Regions from separate parts of the Pseudoalteromonas sp. G5_S1_54_S4 genome, predicted to be linked through region 2. Evidence: predicted binding sites of a transcription regulator. Region 2 holds the regulator's gene; each other region holds the start of a gene.
The links. Region 2 encodes FliA, which starts transcription of late flagellar genes. Its sites were predicted from a motif close to CTAAAGNTNNNNNNNNNNNNGCCGATA; they were not measured.

Region 1: the regulator FliA is predicted to act here: its motif matches at 1,421-1,447, upstream of ACTRWE_RS16465 (DUF5610 domain-containing protein).
Region 3: the regulator FliA is predicted to act here: its motif matches at 7,589-7,615, upstream of ACTRWE_RS05575 (flagellin N-terminal helical domain-containing protein).
Region 4: the regulator FliA is predicted to act here: its motif matches at 2,013-2,039, upstream of fliS (flagellar export chaperone FliS).

Annotation. Positions count from the first base shown of each region.
Region 1 covers NZ_JBQKUL010000053.1:15,034-23,877, reverse strand. The annotation lists gene murI (glutamate racemase) at 1-200, opposite strand, end outside; gene ACTRWE_RS16465 (DUF5610 domain-containing protein) at 267-1,391, opposite strand; gene trmA (tRNA (uridine(54)-C5)-methyltransferase TrmA) at 1,556-2,653, shown strand; gene ACTRWE_RS16455 (2-thiouracil desulfurase family protein) at 2,663-3,115, opposite strand; gene ACTRWE_RS16450 (thiol:disulfide interchange protein DsbA/DsbL) at 3,178-3,816, opposite strand; gene ACTRWE_RS16445 (thiol:disulfide interchange protein DsbA/DsbL) at 3,836-4,459, opposite strand; gene ACTRWE_RS16440 (serine/threonine protein kinase) at 4,495-5,469, opposite strand; gene ccoG (cytochrome c oxidase accessory protein CcoG) at 5,550-6,980, opposite strand; gene ACTRWE_RS16430 (hypothetical protein) at 7,263-7,622, shown strand; gene ACTRWE_RS16425 (hypothetical protein) at 7,622-7,828, shown strand; gene ACTRWE_RS16420 (UPF0149 family protein) at 7,841-8,428, opposite strand; gene ACTRWE_RS16415 (type II secretion system protein N) at 8,451-8,844, opposite strand, start outside.
Region 2 covers NZ_JBQKUL010000027.1:28,573-37,416, forward strand. The annotation lists gene ACTRWE_RS11505 (protein-glutamate methylesterase/protein-glutamine glutaminase) at 1-19, opposite strand, end outside; gene ACTRWE_RS11510 (chemotaxis protein CheA) at 73-2,298, opposite strand; gene ACTRWE_RS11515 (protein phosphatase CheZ) at 2,313-3,086, opposite strand; gene cheY (chemotaxis response regulator CheY) at 3,103-3,486, opposite strand; gene ACTRWE_RS11525 (RNA polymerase sigma factor FliA) at 3,527-4,237, opposite strand; gene ACTRWE_RS11530 (MinD/ParA family ATP-binding protein) at 4,264-5,124, opposite strand; gene flhF (flagellar biosynthesis protein FlhF) at 5,117-6,604, opposite strand; gene flhA (flagellar biosynthesis protein FlhA) at 6,626-8,734, opposite strand; gene flhB (flagellar biosynthesis protein FlhB) at 8,806-8,844, opposite strand, start outside.
Region 3 covers NZ_JBQKUL010000008.1:97,150-105,993, forward strand. The annotation lists gene flgH (flagellar basal body L-ring protein FlgH) at 1-289, shown strand, start outside; gene ACTRWE_RS05550 (flagellar basal body P-ring protein FlgI) at 302-1,411, shown strand; gene flgJ (flagellar assembly peptidoglycan hydrolase FlgJ) at 1,548-2,543, shown strand; gene flgK (flagellar hook-associated protein FlgK) at 2,545-4,551, shown strand; gene flgL (flagellar hook-associated protein FlgL) at 4,554-5,813, shown strand; gene ACTRWE_RS05570 (flagellin) at 6,089-7,492, shown strand; gene ACTRWE_RS05575 (flagellin N-terminal helical domain-containing protein) at 7,710-8,844, shown strand, end outside.
Region 4 covers NZ_JBQKUL010000008.1:107,236-111,062, forward strand. The annotation lists gene fliD (flagellar filament capping protein FliD) at 1-1,026, shown strand, start outside; gene ACTRWE_RS05590 (hypothetical protein) at 1,217-1,540, opposite strand; gene fliS (flagellar export chaperone FliS) at 1,540-1,935, opposite strand; gene ACTRWE_RS05600 (sigma-54 dependent transcriptional regulator) at 2,303-3,739, shown strand.

The DNA.
Region 1 (8,844 bases), on a different contig from region 2:
ACATTTAGTGACTCATCTTCAATAAATTGAATCAATCCACATAGGCGATGAATGATGGTTTGTTGCGACTGTGCGCCATATGGCAATAATGCATTATCCATAAAATAGCTGTATTGAGCATGAGGAATGCTTTGCTGAATATGCTCAAGCACGGTGGTTCCACCTATACCTGAATCAAATACCATGATGTGCGCTGACAAACTACCATTCCTACTCTTTACTAAGAACGGCAGTTTGCCATGTGGCTTTTGTAAAAGAAAGTAGTTTTACTCAGTGCCTAGCTTTGCAGTAGCGGCGTTTAATTTATCTAAGTTTTCAAACATGGTGTTAGTGTAATCAACCAGTTTATCTATTTCTTGTTGATCTTGATTTAGCCATTGAATGATACCTGATAGCTGACTTTCTAATCCTAGGGTTTGCGCTTTAGAGTAAGCCGATTTTAGATCATCATTAAAAGGGGCAACAGTTTCGGCAATGGCTTTTTCTGATGCTGGCTTAATTTGTTCATACTCTTTAATGGCAGCAACGGTTTTGCTTTGACGTAAGTCCATTGAGAATGCCACCAGCTGTTCATTCCCTAAACTGAGTTCTTGGGCTTGTTCAAATGCTTTATCTAAATCGCCACTGAAAAAGGTTTTACTGACATCTTGTAACTCTGCCATTAAATCATTTATGGCTTGCTGCTCGTCTTCATTAAGCTCACCGTTTACTGACATCAAGAAAGAGAGCTCACGGGATTCAGAAAATTGCGTACTAAATGATTGTGAATCATCTGTTTTTTGATAGCGACTAGATGATTGCGATTGGTAAGCATCTGCAAAGCTAATACTCACCTCATCACCTTCTGCTGTGGTAAATGTATAATCAGCACTATTGCTTAAACTTACATATTGCGCCTGGCTAACAGTAACGCTTGCAGGTTGTGGGTTAAATAAGTTCTGCTCAAATTTATCGAGGCCACTAAAAATACCCTCTTTTGATTTATCAATACCCTCTTCAAGGTCTTGATTGAATACCCCCATGCCTTTTAGTTCATCCACAGCCTCATCAACACCCGTCTGCACTCCTTTACGTGCCTGGCTAAGTATATCTTGTAGTTTCTCATCATTAGCACCATTGGCTTTGGCTTTATTTACCGAGCTTGTTACAAAGTCTAAAACATTTTTAACGACTTCATTAAAATCAAACAGTGGTTTGTCTTTTTTGGTTTCAGCGACCGGCAAACCTAGTTCTTTTGCCATTTTGTCACCTAATACGGCAGCAGCCAGTTCTTTTCCTCGTTGCTGATAACTAGTTGGTGGCGAGTCTATTTTAGGCTGTGGCATTGCTTGATTAGTATTGTATTTATTAGCATTACTGTTTGGAACAAAACTAAAGTTACCTATTTTCATGAGAAGACTCCTATTTAGACTTACTCTTATATCGGCCAAGTAAGCCTATACTGTAGTAAAATGCTCAAAAAAAGCTCACTATATTTGATCAAAACTAGACAAATACGCTTCGCTCCCTACAATAGCGCCGATAAACAGATCTCAACGATAAGGTTATACCGTTAATGGCAGTTATAAATATAGATACCACGCAGTACGATGCACAATTAAATGAAAAAGAGCAGCGTATTACAGAGCAATTTCAACGTTTCGGTGTAAAACAGTTAGAAGTATTTAGCTCTGAGCCCATTAACTACCGCCAACGTGCAGAATTTAGAGTATGGCACGATGGTGACGATCTGTTTCATATTATGTTTGATCAACAAACAAAAGATAAAATACGTGTTGATACCTTTGACCCTGCAGCTCCTTTAGTAGGTGAAATTATGCAGGTGATGATTGATAATTTAAAAGGCTGCGAAGTACTACGTCGTAAATTATTTCAAATAGATTATTTATCAACCCTCAGTGGTGAAATTTTAGTGAGCTTGCTATATCACAAGCCACTTGATGAACACTGGTTAACTGAGATCAATGCCTTAAAGGAAAAGCTAAGTAGCCAGTACAAAATTGACTTTATTGGCCGTGCACGTAAGCAAAAAGAAAAATTGGGCGATGACTTTGTTACTGAGCGCTTAATGGTGAATGGCCAAGAGCTAATCTATCAACAGGTAGAAAATAGCTTTACTCAGCCTAATGCGAAGGTGAATATTAAAATGTTAGAGTGGGCACAAGAGCTATGTAAACCACTAAACAATGATTTACTAGAGCTGTATTGTGGTAATGGAAACTTTTCTATTGCACTTGCTGGTTCATTTAATAAAGTGCTGGCGACGGAAATATCAAAATCGTCGGTGCATTCAGCGCAATATAATATTGCTCAAAACCAAGTAACTAACTTAGATATTATTCGCATGTCGAGCGAAGAGTTTACTCAGGCAATGAAAGGCGAGCGTACTTTCTCTCGCTTAGATGGCATTGACTTGAGTAGTTACAACTGCCAAACCATCTTAGTCGACCCGCCTAGAGCAGGCATGGACACGCTTACGTGTGACTTAGTGGCTAATTATGAAAATATTATTTATATCTCATGTAACCCAGACACATTAGAGCGTGACCTTGAACACTTAACGCAAACCCATGAGGTTAAGCGCTTTGCAATATTTGATCAGTTCCCTTACACACACCATATTGAATCTGGTGTATTTTTACAGAAAAAATAAAATCTAATACTATAATACCAGCGCCTTGATAAGTGCTGGTATTTGCTCTTCACTAAATACTTTAACTTGATTCTTTACCAATAACTTAGCGGTCAGCCCCATGCCTTTTACTTTCACCCCACTATGGCTTCCATCATAAATTGTATTACGGCCACACGAAGGACTAGACTCTTTTAGTAAAGCAAAGCGAATATTATGCTTATTACAAAGGGCTAATGCTTTATTAGCGCCAGCTTCAAATGCACTTGTTACATCCTCAGCAGTATTTGTAATAACTCGATTTTGCTTTATCTCAGCGGGCGCTCTAGGCACGAGTAAACCACCAGCAATCTCAGGACAAAATACAATTAATCTATTTTGCTTTTGCCACAAATTAAGTTGAGGGTGCAATATTGTTTGTCCTTTACCATCATAACGAACTGGCAAACCTAACAAACAACTTGAGATTAAAATTTTTTCCATAATGAATTTTCTTCTCCAAATAAAAAAGCTCCTTTCGGAGCTTTTTTATTTCACTAAACTACTTATTTATTTGCTAAGTAGTTAATAAGTGCGCTTACATCTTCTGGCGATGAAATGCCTGACTCGCCACCTAAGTTAAGCTTGTATTTACCATTAACGATAAACGTAGGAACGCCACGAAGTGCTCCTTTGCCTTTAAAGTAATCTTGGTCGCGTTTCATTTTAGAGCTAAGTGTACGTACCGAGAAGCTTTCAAATAATTTATCAAACTTGTCGCCATCTACGCCTTGCGCTAAAAATACATCTTTTACATCTGCCAACTCATTAAATCGTGCACGCTTTGCATGGATATGATCAAACATCGCTGAAATAATTTTATCTTTTTGAGGTAGTACTTCAGCTGTAGCTAATGCTTGGCTGATCATGGTTTGATGTTCTGGGTCACGTACACCCACAAAATCTACATGGCTTTTCTTAAACTTTACGTTTTTATCTAGCTTAGGTTTGATCTCGGCCAGCAGTGGTTCCATGTTATTACATGCAGGACAGTAAAAAGAGAAAAACTCTTTTACTTCTGGTTTTCTGGTTGCACGATCAGAGACGACATCGTAATGCACGCCCTCTTCGTAAGTGGCAGCAAAACTGGTTGCAGCTAAAGGGAGTAATACAGCAAGTAACCCTGCTTTAACTAATTTGATCATTATTGTGGTGCTCCAAAAATTATAGTTTTAGTAAAAAGCTAATTAACTCATCAAGTTCTTGTTGGCTCTTGATTGTATTAATATTGATTTTGTATTTGTCATTTACGATAAATGTAGGCACGCCAGTTAATGCACCAAGTTCAGAATATTTATTCTGTTTATCTTGCATGGCACGTTCAGCTGCTATGATAGGCAAACTGGCGATGTCGTTATCAAATGTCGTGTTATCAATTGCATTAAGCTCTAATAACTTTTTAACGTCTTTAATTTCAGTTAATGGCGCACGTTGTATATGAATGCTTTTAAAAATTTGCGCTGTTACCGCTTCAGCTTGACCGTGTTTCTTTGCGATTAAGTAAGCAAAGCTTAAATTACTTTGAGCTTGTGGTGAAACGCCTCCCAAAAAGTTGACATGATTTTTTACAAATTCAGCCCCTTCAGGTAAGTTTTCTGCAATCCCTTTGGCTACCGGCTCAAATTTAAAACAATGTGGGCAATAGAAAGAGAAAAACTCGGTTACATTCGGGGTTTTACTTTTTTCAACATCAATTACAGTGTATTGATTACCCGCTTCAAAGTTAGCAGCTAATGCTGCAAAAGGTAAACATAGGATCAGTAAACTTAGTTTTAATTTTTTAAGCATGAATATCTCGTTATACTTCTTTTTAAATAAAAATATTATGGCAATAATTTTAACGGGGCTTCTTGCAAAGCTGCAAACTGCTCTTTAAGCGCTAAAATTTGTTGCTCCCAGTATTTGTCATCTGCAAACCATGAAAAGTTCCGTACAAAAGCAGGATCACTCCAACGTTTTGCAACCCACCCCATGTAATGAATCATACGCATAGCCCGAAGCGGTTCGATCAGCTTAAGTTGTGAGTGATCAAAATCGCAAAACTCTTCATATGCATTCACTAAAGTGTCTAACTGTAACAGCTGTGTTTGTCGATCGCCACTGAGCATCATCCATAAATCTTGAATTGCAGGACCTTGACGGCTATCGTCTAAATCAACAAACATTAATGCATCTCCTGCCCATAGGATATTACCAGCATGGCAGTCACCATGTAAGCGAATGCCTTCTACATTTTTATATTGCTGTTGAGTTTGAGCAATGACTAAATCTAAAATAGTGTAAAAGGAAGTCTCTAATCCCATAGGGACTAACTTACTTTTTTGTAAATGAACTTTAGCTGTATCTAAATATTCATCACAGGTAACGGTCGGTCTTTGGGTAAAGGGTTTCGTTTTGGCTACTTGATGCATACGACCGATTAAACGCCCGAGCACATCGAGTTGATCTAAATTGTCCACCTCAAATAAACGCCCGCCTACACTTGGGAACAAAGTAAACAAATACCCTTGATGTTCAAACAAGCTTTGCCCATTGTGTTTTATTGGCGCCACCACCGGTACTTCAGCGGCGGCTAGTTCAAAAGCAAAGTCATGCTCTTCTTGAATTTGCGCTTTGCTCCAGCGCTCAGGGCGATAAAACTTAACGACGTAACGCTTTGCACCCTCGGCTACAAATTGATATACCCGATTCTCGTAGCTATTTAGCGCTAACAACCCTGACTCAGCATAAATATCCACGCTTTCTATGGCATCCAAAATAAGATCTGGAGTTAAGTCAATAAAGCTAAATTTACTCATATACTTCTTATATAAAAGAAAAGCGGGAATATCCCGCTTTTTTGTTAATAACAGTGCTCGTTTGCCTTTAATAAAGCGACTTATCGTGCCTTAAAAAAGTTGCTTGGCTGCGATATTTTATTATCGGGCTCGTTTATTGGCGACAACACAAAGTTAAACTCGGTCATTGGCGCTTTTAAATCATAAGGATCCATTACCAGTGATAGCGGTACATTATGCGATTCACCAGCGTTTACTGTAAAGGTAGTATCACCTAAGTATTTATAATTATCTAACCCTGTTACATCAATAGAGAATGTTTGCTCGTATTGTGCTTTGTTAATTACTTTTAAGGTGTAGGTGTTTTCAACTAAACCATTAAAATCGACACGATACAACTGATTACGGTCGCGAATAATATCAAAGTCCATGGTTTTACGCATGGCGATATTAGCAACCAGCGCACCGGTAAGTAAGATTAAAATAACACTGTAACCAATCAGCTTTGGACGCAGCGGATGGGTTTTATTCTCCGGTGTTTCTAAATTACGCTCGGTGGTGTAAGAGATAAGGCCTCGAGGGTAATTCATTTTATCCATTACGCCGTCACAGGCATCAATACAAGCGCCACAGTTTATGCACTCATATTGCAAACCATTACGAATATCAATCCCGGTTGGGCAAACCTGCACACACAAGTTACAGTCAATACAGTCACCTAAACCTAACTCTTTAGGGTCTTGTTTACGAGAACGTGGCCCTCGGTTTTCACCACGAGTTTCATCATAGCTTACAGTAAAGGTGTCTTTATCAAACATTGCTGACTGAAAACGTGAATACGGGCATATATGTAAACACATAATTTCTCGCATCCACCCAGCGTTACCATAAGTACAAATAGTAAATACAATGATACTAACTAAGGCATAACCGCCTACATTAAAGGTAACAAATTCAGGCAGTAGTTCGCGAATAGGCGTGAAGTAACCAACAAACGTTAACGCAGTATATAAAGAAAATAATACCCAACTAGTGTGCTTAGCTGTTTTACGCCAGAACTTGTCAAAATCCATCGGCCGTTGATCTAACTTTTTACGTTGGTTAGCGCTGCCCTCAAACTTTTCTTCAAACCAAATAAAAATGAAGGTCCATACTGTTTGCGGACATGTATAGCCACACCACACTCGACCATAAAAAGTGGTAACCAGAAATAAGGCAAACGCTGCTAGCATAAATATAAATGCAAGAATGGTGAAATCTTGTGGCCACAGGGTTAAGCCAAAAATATTAAATTTTTGCTCCATTAGCTCAAATAAAACAGCTTGTTGACCGTTAAAGTTGATCCATGGCAATAACATAAACGCCAGCATGCCTAAAAAGCCAATACGTTGTCTTAGTAATTGATGGAGTCCTGAAACAGCACGCACATAAATACGGTTGCGTGGGTTAAATCTATCTTCTTGACGGCTCAGATCGGGTTTTTGGATCTTAACCTCTGTTGGTATGTTTTTTACTTTAATTTGCTTATCCATTGAAGTTCCTCAACGCCGCTAGGAAATAAAAATTCAGCAATCTTTTTGTACTTTTCGCCTAAGTGTAGCAACTTACATGCTAAACATAATACGCTTTAGGTCGCACTTGTATACTTTCAGATATTTCAGAAATATCTAATTACTCCTCTTATTATACGCATATTGGCTAAAATTACTGACTAGATTGCTAATAATTTATTCAACTTGTGACTTGCTTTTAAGGTGTATTTTATTACACTTGCCGGCTACTAACGTGTTGTTTGGATCAAGGTTTGTGTATTTATGAAGAAATTTTTTATACTAGTGGTTGTGATCCTAGCATTTTTTACCATTGATCACCCCTTGGTAAAAGAGCCTCGTGAGCGCTTACTCGGTGATGGTATAGGCTTGTTAAGCAGCACAACTAAAGTCGATCGTTTTCCTGTCGCAACCATGACAAGAAACAAAATTAATAAACAGTTAGCACTTTCAAGATCCGAAGAAGACTATATTGATAAAACCTTTACCAATGATGAGTCAGTAAAGTTGTTTGAACTACGCTATTGTCGTCAAGGCGATCTAAACCTTTACTTTTATTCAGAACGTTTAACAACGGTATGTCGCATTATCAAAGAGTCATTAGCGCAAGCGAGAGTGAAATAATGGATTTTTCTGGATTAAATAAAAAAGCAAGTAACTCATTTCACAAGCACCGCACTATGCTTAAGCAGTTGGCACAAGGTAAAACACTTAAATGTGAGCATTGCCAGGGTGTATTAACGTTAAATTTAGCCACCAGCGAACCTGGTAAGGGAGTAATACAGTGCAAACAAGGTTGCACTGATATTGAATTAGAGATTGGCGCTTAAGGCTTTACCTACTTATTCATCCCACCCTTCATCGGTATACAAACCACTATTAAGCGCGACAATTTCTATAAGTTCAGCAAAACCTAACGCAAAGTCGCCCATTAATTCATACTGCTGCGCACACAAATGTAATTCATCGATATTATTTTGCTGTGCAATCTTTGCAATCGTTGGTTTATCTAATGCAAAAAAGCTAAGAGTCGCCTGTGCACTTTCAAGCGCTTGCTTGTATTGAATATCTAGTTGCTCACTCTGGAGTAACTTATGAGTATACGTTTGGCTTGCAGTTAAAAAACCTGCAGACCACTGCTGACAAAACTCACGGTCAAACTCAGCGGGTAACTTATAACCAAGTTCAAATACTTGTTCACTTACTTGATGATGTAATGCCATAAACAAAAACAACATGTCTTCATCAAGGTCATTGGCGGTATTAGGTAGAATTTGCTCTAACCATTGATGTACTTCTAATGGCTCAGGTGAACAAATAGTGCCAAATAAATAACCTTGGCTTTGAATAAGGCTCATAGCGCCGGGCTGGGTAGTTAAAAACTCGCTGAGCAGTTTGGCGTGCTGCTCAGTAAACTGAGGTATTTGCATTAAAACTCTTTTTTATAAAATATTAAAATTTAAGTGGATACCGACCTTGGTTATCTGGTCTACCTAAAAACTTCACCGCGTCATGAACTTCTTTCGGTAAAGTGAGATCAGGTTTAACATATCCCGCTACTTTAAAATCAAAATTGGCTTTTAGTGTAGCATCAGCCTCTAACCCTAATCTATTATTTGGCTCAATAAGTATGGCTACATCGCCCGACTTACAACTTAACTTACCGCTTAAATCGCCTATATTAAACCAGCCAGTTAGCCCTTGCACATCAATATCAGGGCTGGCTATTTCACCTTGTAATGATTGGCAATAAGGAGCGCCTGAAACGTATTCATCGAGCTCTAAAATAACGCGTCCTTTAGCAGTAACCGGTAACGGTAAATCAATGCGCTGCATAGCGCGCTCA
Region 2 (8,844 bases):
CTAAAACTTTAACAGCCATTTCGCTCTCTTATTCAATGAATGGGTAGGCATAAAGTTTATACCTACTTTTTATTATCCAGCGTAATGCTTTAGCATACTCGGTACATCTAATATCAGTGCAATTCCACCATCAGAGGTAATAGTCGCACCCGCCATACCCGGCGTACCTTGCAATAATGCATCTAGAGGCTTGATCACCACTTCTTCTTGACCTATTAGTGAATCAACAACGAACCCTACTTTTTGAGTCCCTATTTGCACAATAACGACATGCCCTTGTGCTTTTCGCTGACCTCTATCAGCGCCTTTTATAAGCCAATGTTCAAGGTAGAATAATGGAATCGACTTTTTACGAACAATAATCGTTAGCTGGCCATCAACCACATTAGTTTTTGTTAAATCTAAGTGGAATATTTCACTTACACCCGCTAGCGGCAAGGCAAAGGTTTGCTCTCCCACCACCACCATTAAGGTAGGCAATATCGCAAGTGTTAGTGGAACTTTGATTTCTAAAGTAGTCCCTACGCCCATTTCTGATTTTATGTTAACCGAGCCATTGAGCTGAGTGATTTTTGTTTTAACCACATCCATACCAACACCACGGCCAGAAATATCTGAGATTTCTTCTTTGGTTGAAAACCCAGGTGCAAAAATAAGGTTATAAGCTTCAGTATCAGAAAGACGACTCGCTTGGTCGTGATCAAGCACCCCTTTACTAATCGCAATCTTTTTAAGCTTTTCAGCATCCATACCGGCACCATCATCTTGGATGGTAAGTAGAATATGATCACCCTGTTGCGAAGCTGATAAAGTCACCGTACCTGTTCTAGGTTTACCCGATGCTTCACGAATATCGGGCATTTCAATACCATGGTCGACCGAGTTGCGAACCAAATGCACCAATGGATCGGCCAATGCTTCCACTAAATTTTTATCTAAATCGGTGTCTTCACCGACTAGTAATAAATTAATATCTTTTTTAAGTGTTCGTGCTAAGTCACGAACAACACGAGGAAAACGGCCAAATACTTTTTTAATCGGCTGCATTCGTGTTTGCATTACTGCACCTTGGATATCAGCAGTAACAACATCTAAGTTGGAAATAGCTTTACCCATAGCCTCGCTATCAGAGTTAGTCGCCAAACTCACTAAGCGATTTCGCACAAGTACTAACTCGCCCACCATGTTCATTATTTGGTCTAGGCGTTTGGTATCAACACGTACAGTTGTTTCTGCCGGTGGAGGCGCTGCTTTTTTAGCCGGCGCTGCCTTAGCTGGCTGTGGAGAAGGTGCCGGCTTTGCAGGCTCTGCTTTTGGTACCGGTTTAGGCTCAGGTTTTGGCGCAGCAGGCGCAGGCTTGTTTGCGGCTACTGGCTCAGGTTTACTTTCTGGAGCCGATGTTTCTAACGATTTAGGTGCGCCTTTGCCATGTAATTCATCTAGCAAAGCTTCAAATTCATCGTCACTTATTTCATCATCGCCCGAGCTTTGCTCGTTACTTGGTGGAGCCACAGGAGCTGATGGTGTTTGTTGTGGTGTACTTGCGGTTGCTTGGCTCACTTCGCCAAAACTACCAACACCATGAAGCTCATCTAATAAGCTATCAAATTCATCGTCAGTTATATCGCCACTGACATCATTATCACTTGATGAGGACTGTTCTTCTTGTGGAGCTTGACCTTTACCATGTAACTCATCAAGTAAGCTTTCGAATTCATCTTCAGTTATTTCATCAATCTGAGAGTCTGAGCTACTGCTATCTGGGCCGCTAAATAATTCATCAAAAGCAAACGGATCTTCTTCCGCATCATTGCTTGGCTGCTCAGCTATAGGTTCAGGCTCTACCGATGGAGTTTCAACAGGGGCTGTGTCTTCAACCACAGAATCGCCGGCGAGTTCTTCAGCCGTTGGTGGTTGTCCAAGCTTGTGAAGTACTGCAAGTAACTCTGGATCTGCAGGCTCTGGCTGGTCACGATTTTTAATTGTGGCAAACATTTCATTAATGGTATCAAGTGCTTGTAAAATCACATCCATTAATTCAGAGTTAACTGTTCTTACACCTTGGCGCAATAAATCAAACACGTTTTCAGCACCATGACATGCATCAACAAGCTCTGTCATTGCCAAAAATCCGGCACCTCCCTTAACGGTATGGAAGCCACGGAATATTGCGTTTAGTAGTTCAGTATCATCTGGGTTGTTTTCCAGTTCTACTAACTGTTCAGATAAAAGCTCAAGGATTTCTCCGGCCTCTACTAAAAAGTCTTGTAAAATATCTTCATCGACTTCAAAGCTCATGCAGTACTCTCCTATTAGAAGCCCAAACTTGATAATAGATCATCAACTTCATCTTGATCAGATACAACATCATTACGCGATTCTTTATCAATAATAGGCCCTTCTGGACCTGCTAGTGTTTGTGCAACAATGGAATCTTCTGTTTCTTCTGGTTGTTCAGTTGGTTGTACTTGCTCAACCTCACCTTGCGCCGCAAATGCAGTTAACAAGTGGATTAAGCTCTCTTCAACTTCACGCACAAGTTCAATAACACGACGAATAACCTGACCAGTTAAATCTTGATAGTCTTGAGCCATCAATACATTGGTCATCAACATTTGTAACTCATCCGTTTTATGATGAGAGCTGTTCATAAACTTATCAATGCTATGGCAAAGTGACTTAAACTCACCAAGCTCAATTTCACGGTTCATTAACCGATCCCATGTTGGCTTGATATCAGCTATTTCGTCAGCAATTTCTTGCGCTAAAGGTAAGCTTGCTTCAACCGCATCCATCGTTTTGTTGGCTGCGTTTTCTGTCATTTCCATAACATAGTTGAGGCGTTTTTTAGCATCAGGGATGGCATCAGTGGTAATGTCTGTTAATCGCGTATCTAATTCAAAGCTTTTTAAAGCTTCGTGCAGTTGACGCGTTAACTTACCCACCTCAGCAAATAACTGTGATTGCTCTTGTGAAGCTGTTTCTAAAATTAACTGATTCGCTTTATCTTGCTCACCATTTTCTAAAAAAGCCACTAATTGGCGAGCTTGTTCTAAAGTAATCTGAGGCGCAGCAGGTGCTGACATAAGCCTCTCCCTCTCATTAACCTAAGCGTTCGAACACTTTTTCTAATTTAGTCTTCAATGTACCTGCAGTAAATGGTTTAACAATATAACCATTAACACCTGCTTGGGCCGCAGCAATTATTTGTTCTTTTTTAGCTTCTGCTGTAACCATTAAAACAGGGATATGCTTTAATTTTTCATCAGCTCGAATTGCCCTTAAAAGATCAATACCTTGCATGCCTGGCATATTCCAATCTGTTACCACAAAATCAAACACTTGATTTTGCAACATAGGTAAAGCAGTTGACCCGTCATCTGCTTCTTGAACATTGGTAAAACCTAAATCGCGCAACAGGTTTTTAATAATACGTCTCATCGTCGAAAAATCATCAACAACAAGAATTTTAATGTTTTTATCCAAAACATCCTCCAGTGAGGCCTGAACCTTTATTTACTTACTTCTAGTTTATCCAGTCATTGATCTTTGCTTTAAGCTTAATCATCGCCTGACCATGTATCTGACTTACACGCGACTCACTAACATCGAGTATATGCCCAATTTCTTTTAAATTCATTTCATCGTTATAGTACAAAGAAAGCACCATTGCATCTTTTTCCGGTAACGACTTTATCGCACTGAGTAAAGACTCATTAAACCGTTCATTTTTAACATTATTGAAAGGTTTGTCTAGTGCTAAATCTTGACCATGAGGTGTAATCACATCATCGTCAATACCAAGGTCTTCAATACCTAAAACTTTACTTACATTGACATCGTTTAAAATATGATGGTACTCATTTAACGAAATTTCAAGTTTTTCAGCAACTTCAATATCTTTGGGTTCACGGTTTAAACTGCTTTCAAGGGCAACTATTGTCTCTGCTACCAAGCGACTTTTTCTGTGAACTGAACGTGGAACCCAATCACCTCGGCGCATTTCATCTATCATTGCACCACGAATGCGAATACCCGCAAAGGTTTCAAAACTTGCGCCCTTGCTTGCGTCAAAGTTTTTAGAAGCTTCTATTAAGCCAATCATACCTGATTGGATCAAATCATCTAGTTGCACACTGGCCGGTAAACGAGCAATTAAATGGCACGCCACTTTTTTGACTAATGAGGCATGCTTTTCAACAATCATATTTAAATTCTGTGTTGACTGATATCCCATAGCTCTATTCACCGGTATTGTCATTGTTAGTTACTAACTAACTTCTCAATGAAAAACTCTAAGTGACCCGAGGCTTGACTAGGTGTTGGCCACTTAGCAATTTTTGTCGCCAGTGTTTTAAAAGCAATCGCAGCAGGAGACCCTGGAAAAACTTCAACTATCACTTTTTGGCGACGCGTTGATTTGCGCATATTCTCATCATAAGGAACCGTTGCAACCAGCTCCATTGATATATCTAAAAATCGGTCGGTTACTTTTGAAAGTTTAGCAAATAATTCTTGCCCTTCACGTAAGCTACGCACCATATTGGCAACAATTTTAAATTTGTAAACGCCGTGCTCACGGCTAAGTACTTTAATTAAAGCATAAGCATCGGTAATTGATGTAGGCTCATCACATACCACCACAACCACATCTTGCGCTGCGCGAGAAAAACTCAGCACCATATCGGAAATACCCGCAGCGGTATCAACAATTAAAATATCAAAATCAGTGTTAAGCTCGCTAAATGCACGAATAAGTCCGGCGTGCTCTGAAGGAGATAACTCAACCATACTTTGCGAACCCGATGTTGCAGGTACTATTTTTATACCTGCAGGGCCTTCAACTAAAATATCTTCAAGTTCACATTCGCCCGATAAAACATGAGATAAATTGCGCTCTACACGCAGTCCAAGCATAACATCACAATTAGCTAACCCTAAATCAGCATCTAAAACCAGCACACGTTTGCCTTGTTGGCCTAGCGCGATTGCCGTATTAAGGGATACGTTTGTTTTACCTACTCCACCTTTGCCGCCGGTGACAGCGATAACTTTTACGCCGTTATTATTATTGTTGCTCATTTTGCGAAGGCCGCTTGCTTGATCTAAAACTGTGTTAATCATACATCTCTACTGTGCTCGACGCCACTGATTGGTGTCGTGATTGTTGTGCTTTTATTCTTTTTAAATACAATTGCTCAGCTTTTTTTACTAGTTTTTCGGCATTTGCCACTCTAATATCTTCTGGTACTCGCTGACCATTAGTAAGATACCCTATTGGGAGGCGGTTTTGAATCGCAATACTAATAATTTCACCTAAACTCAATGACTCATCTAGCTTAGTAAAAATACACCCACTGAGCTGTACCTTTTTAAAGTGCCTTACTGTTTCTTGTAATACATTAATTTGTGCTGTTGCACTTAATACTAAATAACTACGTATATCCACACGCTGATTACGCATTAAGGTATTAAGTTGCTCAGTTAAACGTAAATCTCGCTGACTCATTCCTGCTGTATCAATTAAGACTAGACGTTTATTTCGTAAATGGTATAAAACTTCTGCTAATTCATTTGCATCTTTGACTTGTTTTACGCCACAGCCAATAATTCGACCATAAGTTGCTAGCTGCTCATAGGCACCAATACGGTAGGTATCAGTCGTAATAAGCGCAACTTTATCAGCACCGTACTTTTGCGCACCTAATGCTGCCAATTTTGCAACAGTGGTGGTTTTGCCTACCCCTGTTGGGCCTACTAATGCATAAACACCACCTTGGCGAAGTATTTCATTGTTAGTGGTTTGCATTTGGTCTTCAACCATATTCAATAAGGCTTTCCAACCTTGTTGGCGAGATACATCGTCGGGTACAAAGCATGCCATCTGCTCAGCAACGTCTTTATCTATCCCCATACCCACTAAACGGTCAATCATGCAGGCGCGGGTTGGATCACGACGCGCCATATCTTGTTGCATTAAACCTGATACTTGATGTTCTAGTAATTGACGAATTGCGTTCATTTCTTCGCGCATGGTGGTTATATCACTCGACTCGTTTTGCATCGTTTGCTGGCGCGGTGCACTCGGTGAGTCTAAATCGTCAAAGCCACTGTCTAAATCATCAAAACCTAAGCTATCAGCTTGGGTGCGAGGACGTGCTGGCGCACTTTGTTCACGTTCAAACATATTTTTAGGTCGAGATTGAACAGCTTCTTGTTCTTGGTAATGACCAGAGGTGTCAATTCCAGATTGTGAAAACATTGACGCAAGCTCTGCTGAACGAGGACGGGGAGACTGACGCTCTAGTAAAGCTTGTAAACTGTCTGCTACCTTTGCTTGTGGCTTAGGTTGAGCGCGTTGAGGTTCTGGTTTTACAAAATTATGTGAACTCTCAGTATGCGCAAATGAAGCTCTTGCAACTGGTTGGCTTTGAGGCTGCTCTGGCGCTTTTGTCGCGGCTTTGTCGTAATCAACAGCAGCAACAATTTCAACGCCATTAGCTAGTTTCTTATTTGACATAATAACCGCATCAACACCAAGCTCTTCTTTTACTTCTTTTAGTGCGGTGCGCATGTCTTTAGCAAAAAAACGTTTAATTTTCATAATTCAAACCCCTTTAAAATCTTATTGTTGGCCTACAGAGCTGACAATCTTGATCTGTCTTTCATCTGGTATCTCTTGATAAGACATCACTCTCAATCCTGGAATGGTGTATTTAACAAATCGAGATAACACAGTGCGCAACATTCCTGACGTTAGCAATATTGAAGGTTCACCGGCCATTTCTTGATTTTGATGCGCTTCATTCAATGATGTTTGAAGTCTATCAGCAAGTCCTGGTTCTATTCCGGCACCCTCATCACCTGCATTTTGAAGTGACTGATGCAACATCTGTTCCAACTCAGGCGCCAAGGTTATGACAGGGATTTCAGAAGACATACCAACAGCATCTTGAACGATTAATCTACGCAACGATATTCTCACTGCAGCCGTTAATACATCAGGGTCTTGGCTACGAGGGCCATATTCAACAAGGGTTTGAACAATTGAGCGCATATCACGTATTGCTACCCCTTCATTTAACAAGTTTTGTAGCACTTTAACGATAGTGGTTAGCGGTAATACCTCAGGTACTAGCCCTTCAACTAAGCGAGGATGGCTCTTACCTAACATATCTAATAAGTTTTGTACTTCTTCATGGCCGAGTAATAAAGCGGCACTATTAGTCAGTAACTGGCTAATATGAGTGGCTACAACAGTTGCTGAATCAACTACGGTATAACCTAAAGATTGCGCTTCATCTTTTTGATCTGGTTTTATCCATACCGCATCTAAACCAAATGCAGGGTCTTTGGTTTCAATGCCTTTTAGCGGACCAAATACTTGGCCTGGGTTAATTGCCAATTCATCACCGTGTTTAAGCTCTCCCTCACCACTTGATACGCCCATCATGGTGATGCGATACGCATTTGGGTCGAGCTCTAGATTATCGCGTATATGCACAGGCGGCACTAAAAAGCCCAGCTCTTGAGATAGTTTTTTACGCACCCCTTTAATGCGGTTTAATAGCTCACCACCTTGTGACTGATCAACCAGAGGAATTAAGCGATAACCTACTTCTAAGCCAATAACATCAACTTGTTGTACATCATCCCAGCCCAGCTCTTTTTGCTCTTGTTTAGCTGCAATCCCAGTGCCTGAAGCTGCATTTTCAGCTTCTTCGGCTTCAGCAGCCGCTAATTTAAGTTTATTTTGTTGGGTATAGTATGCAAGGTAGCCTAAAAGCGCCCCTAAGCTTAAAAATGCAAGGTGCGGCATACCGGGTACTAAGCCCATAGTTATGAGGATACCAGAGGCAATAAATAACGACTTTTCGTTACCTAATTGCTTCTTAAACTGATCGCCCATGTTGTGCGATTCATTTTGACGGGTTACAACAATTGCAGTACCAATTGAAAGTAGTAATGAAGGTAATTGCGCGACTAAGCCATCACCAATGGTCAATAGTGTGTACACTTCCATAGCGCGTGAAAAACTTAAATCATGTTGGATCATGCCAACAAATAAGCCACCCACAATATTGATCACTAAAATGACTATGCCAGCAATAGCATCGCCTTTTACAAATTTACTAGCACCATCCATAGAACCATAAAAGTCAGCTTCACGAGTTACTTCCTCACGACGTTCTCTGGCTTGCTCGGCACTGATAAAACCGGCATTCATATCTGCATCTATGGCCATTTGCTTACCTGGCATAGCATCTAGAGTAAAACGCGCTGATACTTCTGAAATACGACCAGCACCTTTGGTGATTACCACAAAGTTAATGATGATCAGAATTAAAAACACCACCAAGCCCACGGCGTAGTTACCACCGATTACCACTGAACCAAATGCTTCAATGACTTTACCAGCAGCATCCCCACCGTTATGACCCTCAAGCAGTACCACCCGGGTACTGGCCACATTGAGTGCTAAGCGCATTATGGTTGCAATTAACAGCACGGCTGGGAACATACCAAACTCAAGCGGTTTCATGGTGTATACAGTGACCAGTAATACAACTAACGCAAGCGCGATATTAAACGAAAATAATATATCAAGCAGGAATGGAGGCAGTGGTAAAATAACCATACCCAGCGCAGCCAACACCAAAAGCGGTGTACCAACGCCCTTCGCATATTCTTTTTTATCTTTATTAAGTTGTTGTAATACCGCTTTAAATTCCATAACTCTACAATTTCAAAAAATTGACACTACGCTGAAATTGCAATAACTATTCCAAGTTAGTTGGTTAGCAGTTAATACTTAAATTCATCGGGGATAGGCAGCTTTTTATT
Region 3 (8,844 bases), on a different contig from region 2:
AAATCAATCAAACAGCCTAGTTGGCGATATTTCGGTTAACGTGATGCGAGTATTACCAAATGGTAATTTGGTGATTCGCGGTGAAAAATGGCTAACGCTAAATACCGGTGAAGAATTTATTCGCTTAGAGGGGTTAGTGCGTCCACAAGATGTTAATGCTGATAATACCGTTGAGTCTAATCGTATTGCTAATGCACGAATTCAATATTCGGGCAAAGGGCAAACTCAAGAAGCGCAAAGTGCCGGTTGGCTAACACGCTTTTTTAGTAGCTCACTTTTTCCTTTTTAGAGGACATTCATTATGAATGTATTTAAAGTTCTTTGTTTAATGGTGTTACTTGGCTGGCAACTTCCTGCCATGGCCGAGCGCATTAAAGATGTGTCTACGGTTGAAGGGGTGCGCTCAAACCAATTAGTAGGCTATGGCCTAGTTGTTGGCTTACCTGGTACGGGCGAGCCTGGTACGGGCGAGCAAAACCGATTTACCGAGCAAAGCTTTAAAGGCATGTTAAACAGCTTTGGCATTACGCTACCGGCAAGCTTAAAACTAAAAATTAAAAACGTGGCTGCGGTTGCAGTGCATGCTGAGCTACCGCCTTTTAGAAAGCCCGGGCAAACTATAGATATTACCGTATCATCTATTGGTAGTGCAGGTAGTTTACGTGGTGGTACATTATTACAAACATTCCTAAAAGGGGTTGATGGTAATGTTTACGCCATCGCTCAAGGCAGTTTAATTGTAGGTGGCTTAGGCGCTGAAGGCCTTGATGGTAGTCGCGTTGTGATTAATACGCCAACGGTAGGACGCGTACCAAATGGTGCAACCGTTGAACGTGCTGTTAAAAGCCCATTTATGCAAAACGATTATATTACCTTTAATTTAAACCGCCCTGACTTTACTACTGCTAAACGTTTAGAGAAAACCATAAATGATTTAATCGGCCCAAATAGCGCTCAAGCACTCGATGCAGCATCTATTCGGGTGATTGCACCGCGTGATGCATCGCAGCGTGTTGCTTATTTATCGACTCTTGAAAACCTCGAGTTTAAACCAGCCGATACCTCGGCAAAAATTATCGTTAATTCACGCACAGGCACTATAGTAATAGGTAAAAATGTAAAGTTACAAGCAGCGGCAATTACCCATGGTGGCCTTACTGTGACCATTGCTGAGCAACAAAATGTGGCGCAGCCAAATCCTCTAGCTGAGGGGGAAACAGTGGTTACCCAACAAAGTATTATTGACGTTGACCAAGATGACTCACGGGCATTTGTATTTGACCCAGGTGTAAGCCTTGATGATTTAGTTCGTGCTATTAATGAAGTTGGCGCTGCCCCTGGCGATTTAATGGCGATTCTTGAAGCACTTAAAGAAGCCGGTGCAATTAACGGTCAGCTTGTTGTAATTTAGTTTTATAAGATTCTAGACCCTAAGCCCTAGGGTCTTTAACCCTTAACCCTTAACCCTTAACCTTTCATCGCTACTCTTCTTTTGGCTCAATTATTGCATTTAACTAGGTATTATTAATTATTGTGTCAAAAAGCTGATGGAAACAAATCATCTAGATAAGCAAAACTTTTTTGATTTAGGCAACTTAGACTCTTTGCGTCGAGATGCTTTAAACAGCGGTGATGCATCAACCGATGCATCTAAAGCGGCGTTAAAAAAAGCGGCGGCACAATTTGAAGCTATCTTCACCCAAATGCTACTGAAAAGTATGCGTAAAGCCAATGAGGCTTTTGAAGACAAAGAAAGCCCATTTAATGCAAGTGGCGTGAAGTTTTTTGAAGAAATGCACGATCAACAGCTAGCTACAGAGCTTTCATCAAATGGCTCATTAGGGCTTGCTGATTTAATTGTGCAGCAACTATCGCCAGATGGAAAAAACTTTATGCCAGGCTCTGTTCTTCGTACAACGTCAGATTTCTTTAGTGACCAACGTGCGGGTAGCACCTTACCTCATCAAGAAAACCAAAAGGTCACTGAAAAAGTGCCGCTCGTTGATTCAACTGAAAAAAGCGAACAAAACATAGCGTCTGGCACATTTGAAAATGCTGAGGAATTTGTAAGCACAGTGTGGGAACACGCAAAAACAGCGGCTAAAAAAATTGGTTTAAATCCGGCGGTTATGGTCGCTCAAGCGGCATTAGAAACCGGCTGGGGTAAGCATATTATTAATAAGGGCGATGGCAATAGCTCCAATAATTTATTCAATATAAAGTCAGATAAAAGTTGGCAGGGCGAAAAAGCCAGTAAGGTCACTTTAGAGTTTGAGCAAGGCGCTGCAGTTAAAAAGCAAGCAAGCTTTAGAGCGTATGACTCAATAAAAGATAGCGTAAATGACTTTGTGGATTTTTTAACGCAGAACCCTCGCTATCAAGATGCATTAAACAATACAGCAAAGCCGCATAAATTTTTAGACTCTCTACAGCAAGCAGGTTATGCAACCGACCCTAACTATGCAGACAAAATAAAAAGAGTGCTTAACAGTAACGAGTTAAAGAATATCGCCACAAGCGTTATCCGCCAAGGAGTAGAGTAACATGTCGTTTAATTTATTAAATATTGCTAATTCAGGAATAAGAGCAAACTCTGAGTTATTGCAAACGACAAGTAAAAACATCGCAAACGTTAATACTGAAGGGTATGTACGTGAGCGCACCGAGTTTACCACTATGATTGATAATCAGGTAGGCCGTGGCCAAACGTATCGATTATTGAATGAGTTTGCGCAAAAGCAATTAAACCGAGATACCTCAAATAAAAGCTTTTTTGATCAATTTGTTAGTGAAGCGAGTCGAGTTGATCAAATCTTTTCAGAAAAATCAAACAGCTTATCAACTAGTATCAACTCAATGTTCAATAACGTACAAGAAGCTCTTAATCAACCTTCATCAACGGTTGCTCGTTCATTAGTGATGAGTGATGCGCAAAATTTGATTGATCAAATGGACAGGCTTGCAGGTATTGTTTCAGAGCAAAAAGCGGTGGTTAATGAGCAATTAGAAATTTTTTCTGAAGAGGCGAATACGTTAATCGAAAGTATTAGTTCGTTAAATCAAGAAATTGCGGGTGTTCATGGTACCAAGAACGAAGCGGATGCGAGCTCAGCTTATAATGAGCGTGATAAAGCAATACGTGATTTATCTGAGCTAATTGATATAGAAACACTTGATGGCCCTAATGGTGAAAAACAAGTGTTTATGGGTACAGGTGAAGCCGTTGTTATGCAAAATGGGTCATTTAACTTGTTTTCTATTAGTGGCGATCCTGATGCTAATTTTAAAGAGCTACGCTTAGATGTAAATGGCGGTAAGGCTGTACCACTTGAAATAGACCCCACTAAATTAAAAGGTAAAATTGGCGGTTTATTGGCATTTAGAGACGATATTTTGGTGCCTGCACAAAATCAAATTGGCCAGATGGGCATTGCACTTGCCGATTCGTTTAATCAGCAAAACCGTTTAGGGATGGATGCTAATGGTGAATTAGGTGGAGATATTTTTGAAATTCCAACGGTCAGTGCTTATGTTTATCAAGCAAATACCGGAACAGCTAATATGTCAGCAACCGTTGAGGCTGGTAAAGGCAGTGAACTACCAGCCAGTGACTTTGTGATCACTTATACGGGTAACCCTAACGAAGTAAGTATTCAGCCTATTGATAATAAAGGTGAGCCTTTAGGTACAGCGTCTTTAGCAACTATCCCACCCAGCGGCATTATCGATTCAGCAGCGATTACTAGTGGGGAATCGTTTGGCTTAGAGCTTAATGTAACGGGAGCCGGTAATGCTGGGGATCAATTTCAGGTAAAACTCAATAGTGGCGCTGCGGGTAATATATCGTTGACCAGTGGTCGAGGTGAAGACATTGCCTTAGCCTCTCCAATTAGAACAGCTGACGGCCTAGATAATACAGGGACAGGTACTATTTCACCGGGTGATGTGAGCGATGTAACCACTGGCAGTTTTAGTAACCCTCTAGGGCTAGCTAATGGCCCTATTAGCATTGTTAAAACAGCTAATGCTAACGAATATCAACTGACTGACGGTAATGGCACGACCACGTTTACAGTTACACCGCCTGCTAATAATATACTCGCTCAAGCTGGAGCGCCTTACGATGGCTATGGTTTTGACTTTAATATTGAAGGTGTACCGGCTACAGGTGATACCTTTAATTTAGAATTTAATGAAGGCGGTTTTGATGATAACCGTAATGGCCAAAAGCTCGCAGATTTACAAAATACCGATTTAGTACGTCAAAATGTAGTGGCAAGTGCCTCAGCCGATAATCATAAAACGTTGAATCAGGCCTATGCAGGCTTGGTAACTGATGTTGGGGTAGTGACCAGCCAAGCAATGACCAACGGTGCTGCATTTGATGCATTAGCACAACAATCAGAAGCCTGGTATGAATCATTGTCGGGCGTAAACTTAGATGAAGAGGCGGCTAATTTGCTGCGTTTTCAGCAATCTTATGCTGCATCGGCTCAAGTACTGTCTGCAGCACGTTCTATTTTTGACACTTTACTGAGTGCGGCGAGGTAATTATGCGTTTATCAAATAATTTAATGTATCAAAGTCAAATTAATAAAATTTTAGATAATCAACAGGGCGTTGCAGGCGCTTTAGAGCGAGCAAACACAGGTCAAAAGTATTTGAGTACCTCTGAAAACCCAGCTGCTATATCGCAAGGGATGTTGTACACCAATAAAATAGAAACCAATGAGCAGTTAACTAAAAATATAAAGCAGCTAAATGGTCGCTTATCAACCGAAGAAAGCATACTTAAGGGTATGAACGACACTATTTTAGAAGCGCAAATGCTAACCATACGAGCGGGCAATGGTTCGTTAGGTCAAAGTGATTTGGCTTCAGTTGCCAGTGAACTAAAAGAATTGCAAAAATCGCTGCTTAACTTAATGAATAGTCAATCAGAAGGGGGGAAATACCTATTCTCTGGCTATCAAGATAATATTCAAACATATACTTTTAATAGCACTAATGGCAAATATGAATACCAAGGCGATCAAGGTCAGCACGAAGTGACGATCGCCAAAGGCGTTGAGATCAAATCAAGCGATAATGGCTTTAATGTATTTGAACGAGTTGATGCACGTCTTGATGTTATTTCAAATCAAGGCACCCCAAGCGGCGGTATTACTGCGGGTACTGTGTATGTTGAAAACCAAGGTGAGTTTGACCGCTTTCACAAAGGTAATTATAACTCAGACCCAGATCCGCTTATTTCTCCAACGATCAATACCTATAATGTTAATGTGATCCCAGGTGCAACCCCTTCATCGCCTGAACAGTATGAAATATTACGAGACGGCGCCTCGCTTGTGCCACCCGTTACGGGTGAAGTAACCGACGAACCGATTGAGTTTGCTGGTATGGAAATTCAACTCGAAGGAGCAGCACCAGGGCAGCTTGATTTTACCCTTGAAAAACCAAGTAAAGAAAATGTGTTAAATACGCTGCAAGATCTGATCATCAGCCTAAATGACGATCAACTTGATGGAGCGCAAATTAACCAAGCGTTATCGGATGGGTTAATTCAGCTTAAAAATGCCAGTGAGCAAATTGTGTTTACTCAGGCTGGCCTAGGTGGGCGTATGAACGTGGTGGAGCGTGTGACCGATTCAAACAGTGCACTAGATATCAATAATCAAGAAAACAGATCCAGCCTGATTGAAATTGATGCCGCTGAAGCGATTAGCGAACTTACTAAACAAGAGTCTGGTTTACAGGCTTCACAAGCGACTTTTGGTCGTTTGGCTAAACTCTCATTATTCGATTATTTATAAACACCATCCAAGGCAGGTTATTACTTTTAGGAAAAATAGGTAATAACTTGCCTTAACGAAGCGGCAAAAAACTGTCACCCCTCTTTTTCTCTCCTGTCAAAAAAATGCTCACTATTCATTAAATACCGTAATAAATGTTATTTAGTTGTTATAAAACATGGGTTTAATGTTTTATTATTAGTTGGCACAAGTAATGCATTCAACTAGTCATAGAAAGTGTGGTTTTTGCTTAAATATTTTGAACCACATTCTGATTGAAACTAGGAGATGGTAAAATGGCTTTAAGCGTAAATACAAATGTTGCATCACTTAATGGGCAACGCAATCTATCTAAATCTAGCATGGCACTTGAAACCTCAATGCAGAGACTATCATCTGGTTTGCGTATTAATAGCGCAAAAGACGATGCTGCAGGTTTACAAATTGCCAACCGACTAACGTCTCAGGTAAATGGTCTAACAGTAGCTCAGCGTAATGCCAATGATGGTATTTCTATGGCGCAAACTGCTGAAGGTGCGATGCAAGAGTCTGCAAACATCTTACAACGTATGCGTGACTTATCACTGCAATCAGCGAATGGTTCAAACAGTGCGGTTGACCGTGCATCCCTACAAAAAGAAGTAGCAGCCCTGCAACAAGAGCTTACTCGAATTGCAGACACCACCAAATTTGGTGGAACCAGCTTACTTGACGGTACATTTGGTACAAAACAATTCCAAGTGGGCGCAAACGCGAATGAAACCATTAATGTAAGTTTACGTAATGTTGCTGCCGATGCTATTGGTTCCAACGAAATTGATGGGCCAGGAACTGTATTTGGTGTAGTAGCTGCAGGCAGTATGGCTGCAAATGAAGTTGTAGCTCCTGGATCACTGAATATCAACGGTACTGATGTTTTAATTGGAGCAAATGATGGCGCTGATGGTGTAGCTAATTCTATTAATGGAGCTGCGGCTGGTGTTACAGCTGAGGCTCGTCTAAATGTTGTTATCGCAGGGATAACGAGTACCGATAATGCAACTATAAAAATTGGCGATGATGAATATGACTTAGGCACTTTTGGTGGTGATATGGCGCGCCTAGCAGAAGAGATGGTGGCTGACGGTTATGATGCTGTTTATGACCCAGCTGCAGGCAATATTAGCCTAAAAGCAACAGGTGTTGATGGTATTGAATCTGTAATGGAAGCAGTTGGTACGCCTGCTGGTGGATTAACGTTTGATGGAACTGCTGCGGGAGCAACAACAGCTTCAAAAACATCGGAAATAAATTTGTCATCACCGAGCAAAATTGGTATTTCAAACGATGGAGCAGCAAATGAGCTCCAGATGTTTAATAGCTCATTAAGTCAATTGTCATCAGTGGAGGCGATTGATATTAGTGGTACAACTAGTGAAGGTGCTCAATCTGCAATTCAAACTATTGATGCTGCATTAGCGCAAATTGACGCCCAGCGTGCAGACTTAGGTGCGGTGCAAAACCGTTTTGGCTTTACCATTGCCAACCTTGCTAACGTATCTGAAAACGTGTCAGCTTCGCGTAGTCGTATTCAAGATACCGATTACGCGCTTGAAACCGCAACGTTAACTAAAAACCAAATCATGCAACAAGCCGGTACTACTATTTTGTCTCAGGCAAACCAGTTACCACAGGCCGCATTAAGTCTTTTAGGTGGCTAATACCCGCTAACTATAAAAGAGCCAAGCGATATTGCTTGGCTTTTTTGTTTGTATTTCAATCAACTAAAAGTTTTTATTATTTTTTTTAAAAAAAAGCTAAAGGTAATTTTATAACGGCCGTTAACTTAATTAGAACGGAGCTTGAACAGATTTTTATTGTGATGGCTCTTGGTTAAAATCAATTAGTTACATTACGAAAGTAATCAGGAGTTATAACATGGCTTTATCAGTAAATACTAACGTTGCATCAATAAATGCACAAAGAAACTTATCAAAATCTAGCGATGCGTTAGGTACATCAATGCAACGCCTTTCATCTGGTATGAAAATCAATAGCGCGAAAGATGATGCGGCAGGTCTACAAATTGCTAACCGTCTTTCTTCACAAATTAATGGTTTAGGTGTTGCTCAGCGTAACGCTAACGATGGTATCTCAATGTCGCAAACTGCTGAGGGTGCGATGCAAGAGTCATCAAACATCTTACAACGTATGCGTGATCTATCTCTACAATCAGCTAATGGTTCAAACGATGCTAACGCTCGTGCAGCACTACAAAAAGAAGTGGGCGCATTACAGCAAGAGCTTACTCGTATCGCTGAAACGACTAAATTTGGTGGTACAAGCTTACTAGATGGCTCGTTCGGTACTAAACAATTCCAAGTTGGTTCTAACGCAAATGAAACAATCAATGTAACTTTGCGTGATGTATCTGCAGATGCGATCGGTGCAAATAATATAACAGGTTCAGGTTCGGTTTTAGGCTCTGGTGATGATGTTCTTTTATCGGCTCAGTTAGCCACTCAAACTCAAGCAGCAAACTGGAGCGTTAATGGTACTGCAGTTTCTTTTGGAGGTACTGACGGCGCAAATGATATGGCAGAAAAAATAAATGCTGCTGCAACGGGTGTAACAGCTGAAGCCAAATTAAGCGTTACAATCCAAAATTTGAGTTCAGCGGATGATGACGTGTTATCTGTTGGCGGAGATGATTACGATTTGGGTGATTTCGGTGGGGATGGTGCTAGACTAGCTGAAGCTATGGTGGCTGACGGTTATGATGCCGTTTATAACTCAGATGACAAAACTATTACCTTAAATGCAACCGGAGTTAACGGGGTTCAAGTTAACACAGCTGCAGGCACGGGGACAGGTACAGTGCAGCTAGTTAATGCTAATGAGGGAGCCGCTGCATATACAGGTACAGCAGATGGTGATCAAGCAGTAGCATCAACATTGTCGCTTACTTCTGCTAATAAAATAGCGATTAGTGATTCAACAGCAAGTGCCGATGTAACTGAATATTTAGGTGATGATACTGCAAATTCCTCTGTGACTACAACAGGTGCGGGCA
Region 4 (3,827 bases), on a different contig from region 2:
GACATAAATGTGTCAGACACAGCAAAGCTGGCTGATATACGTGACGCGATTAATGACTCTGCTGACAATGATTCAGTTAATGCTACTATTATTACCGATGATACGGGGCAGCGATTAGTGTTATCAAGTAAAGAAACCGGCGCAGAAAACGCAATAAAAATTGTAGTTGATGATGTCGGTGATGGTGGTAATACAGACTTGTCTGGCTTGTCTCGTCTTGCGTATGATAGTGATACAACATCAACAACGTATGCTGAAAACTTAAACGAAGTAACAGCAGCGACGGATGCTTCAATTACGATTGATGGGACGCTTGTTGCGACAAGCAGTACAAATGAATTTAAAGATGTCATTGAGGGCGTCACCATTAATGCCAAAAAAACTCACAATGCAGACGATGATTTAAGTAAAGCAACTATCACTGAAAATAATAATAATGTTGCTGCTGGATTAAAGTCGTTTGTAGAGAAGTTTAATGCATTTATTGATTTATCAAATCAGCTCGGTCGCTCTAGCGCTGAAGAGGGCGTTGGTGCACTTGCGGGTGATTCATTACTTAGAGGCTCTGTAAACCAAGTACGCTCGATGTTAACATCTGAATTTAGCACGGGTAATGGTAATACCGACTTTTTAGCTAACTTTGGTATTAGAACTGAGCGCTCAGGTAAGTTAAGTATTGATTCTGACGCTCTTAAAGCTGCCGTAGAAAGTGATCCACAAGCTATCCAAACGTTTTTTGTTGGCGAAAATGACGGTGATGGTTTTGTTGGCCAGTTAGATACTGTTATTAAAGGTTATACGGCCTCTGATGGTATTTTTAGTTCACGTATTGAAGGGCGTGAAACACAACTCGATAAGCTACAAGATGAAGTTGATGCATTTAATAGCCGAATGAAAAAGTATGAAGAGCGACTATATAGCCAATACAATGCCATGGATATATTAGTTGCTAACCTAAACTCGACAGGAGGTTACTTGCAGCAGCAATTAGCTAACCTACCGGGTGTGGCTAAAAAGTCTAGCTAAACAATTAACTTTGTTTAGCAAATAAAGCCTGGCTTATGAGTCAGGTTTTTTTATGTTTGTTCGATTGTTAGTAACTAACTGTGTTGTTTTATAGTGAGGTTTGAGGAAATAAAAATACAGAGTGAAAAATCTGCTTAATCACTCTGTAAAGGGGAATAAAATAGGGGGTTAGCTAAGGCAAGAAGTGTTTTTAAATATTAGATTTATACTTATTTACAGCTTTTTTATTTTTTTGATTACCAACTATTTTAACCGCTAATAGTTGCTTTTGATTATCTATTTTAACAGATAGCTGTTCTATTAGGTTAATTAAAAACTCAAGTTCAGTAGCTGAATAATGAGTTTTTTCTCTAGAAAGTGAGCTACTTATGTGAATATCAAGTTTATTATGAATATTCAGCGCTTGCTCAATATCCCAATCTTCTGAGTCAGCAATCAAACTTACTAGCTCATTGCAATATGCTCGAGTCTCACTATCTTTAACTTGTGAGCTTGTAACCCGATTTAAAGACATTACAGTTGTGGTTCTCTTTGTTCGAATGGAATTGCTTCCCAGCCTGACTTAATCTCTTTAATTAAGGTAATTACTTCATCAATTTTATCAATGTTGTTTTCAAGGTTTGCAGTTAATAAGCAACGCTGACAGTAATCGTACAAAGAGTCTAAGTTAGTTGATACTTCATTATTGTCTTCAAAATTTAACACTTGCTGCAACGCACCAAGTAGCACAATACAATCAGAGATTGCGTTGCCTTTTTTTTCTAACTCTTTACGTTCAATAAATCCTTTTGCAGCAGAGAGCTTGCCAACAATATTTACAAACACGAGTTTGACTTGATCATAAGGTGTCATCTCTTTAACGCTGCTAACTGTTATTTGACGGTATTTATTGATTGATGCATGAGCCATAGGTAATTCCTTAAATTTTAATTACATGTTCAGAACTCTAAGCAAGTTTAGTTCCAACATAAGTTTGACTATTACTTTATCGGCCAAAACAGTCACACCTTTAAATAATAATAGCAGTTTTTATGAGTTTTTACTGTGTGAAATCGTATCATTGAAAATCGCATTATATGTCGTTTAATTCATCCTAAGTATGTATGTCACTAAAACTACCCAGGCAATTAATAGTTATAAAGTATTGACTTTGTGCGGCCAGTGTCTGTTTTTTGGCGTTAATGTCAAAAAATCGCCGCTATTGCTTGCATCCAAACCCAACTGGCTTACAATTTGATTAATAAAACAAATTAGTGAAATAAATGGCTCGCTAAAGATGATCTTAATTTTAGATAATAATAACAATCGCTCTATTGGATTATACGCATCGCTTACTTTTATTGGTGAGGCGGTACAGTTGCAAACAGAAGCTGACTTTGAACAGGCATGTAGCCACTATCAAAACAAAGAATGTATTGTGGTGTTAGGTGCTTTGCAGTCTTTAGATCACGAAAGTTTAATTAAACGATACCCAACATTTCCTTTTTTACTCATTGGTGAAACGCTTAAACCTTTGTTGAGTTTGGCTAATGTTGTGGGGTTGATATGTGAGCCATTTACTCATGAAATAACCACACAGCTGTTACACGACTGTCAGCAATATCAGCGCATGTTGCCGCATGAACATAAAAATAATAAAGAGAAAAGCACCTTTGATGGTCTTGTTGGTGAAACCAAAGCCGTAAAAGATTTACGCTTTTTAATTACGCAGGTTGCTAAAACCGATGCTAACGTACTTATTTTAGGTGAGTCGGGCACAGGTAAAGAAGTAGTTGCCCGAAACGTACATTTGCTTTCTAAGCGTAACAAAGGCCCATTTGTACCAGTAAACTGTGGGGCAATTCCTGCAGAGCTACTAGAAAGTGAACTATTTGGTCATGAAAAAGGCGCGTTTACTGGGGCTATTTCAGCACGAAAAGGCCGTTTTGAGTTAGCGCAAGGTGGCACGCTATTTTTAGATGAAATCGGCGACATGCCACTGCAAATGCAGGTTAAGTTACTGCGAGTGCTACAAGAGCGCAGCTATGAGCGCGTTGGTGGTACTAAAGCGATTCAAGCTGATGTGCGTGTTATTGCCGCAACCCACCGAGACCTTGAAAACATGATAGAAAAAGGCTCATTTAGAGAAGATTTATACTATCGCTTAAATGTTTTTCCTATTGAGAGCCCATCTCTTGCTCAACGCGCAGAAGACATACCATTACTACTTAAAGAGCTTATGCGCCGCGTAAATGAGCAAAGCGGTACTACGGCTAAGTTTACAGAGCGTGCTATTGATAGTTTAAAAGAACATTCTTGGCCGGGTAATATCCGTGAGCTCGCGAACCTAGTTGAGCGTATGGTTATTATGTTCCCAGATAAGGTGGTGGATGTTCCTGACTTACCTAACAAATACCGCTACATTGAAGTTGAAGCCTATGAGCCTCAGTATCCAGAAGAACTGATGGAGCGTGATGCGTTTAATGATATTTTTAGCGGCGGATTTAGTGAAGACGAAATAGATCTAGAAGATGACTTTGCTCAGGCCGCACCTGGTTTATTGCCCGATGAAGGTATTGAGCTTAAAGAGTACTTAGCTGAGCTTGAAATTAACTTAATCACACAGGCATTAGAGCGCTTTGATTACGTTGTCGCCCGTGCTGCTGAAGTACTTGGCGTAAGGCGAACCACACTGGTCGAAAAAATGAAAAAATATAACTTGTCTAGGGATTAAGAGCAAAGTGCAGGTGTTATATTTTAGGTATTAGGTATTAGGTATTAGGTATTAGATATTAGGTTAGAAAAACTAAACACCGGTAGTT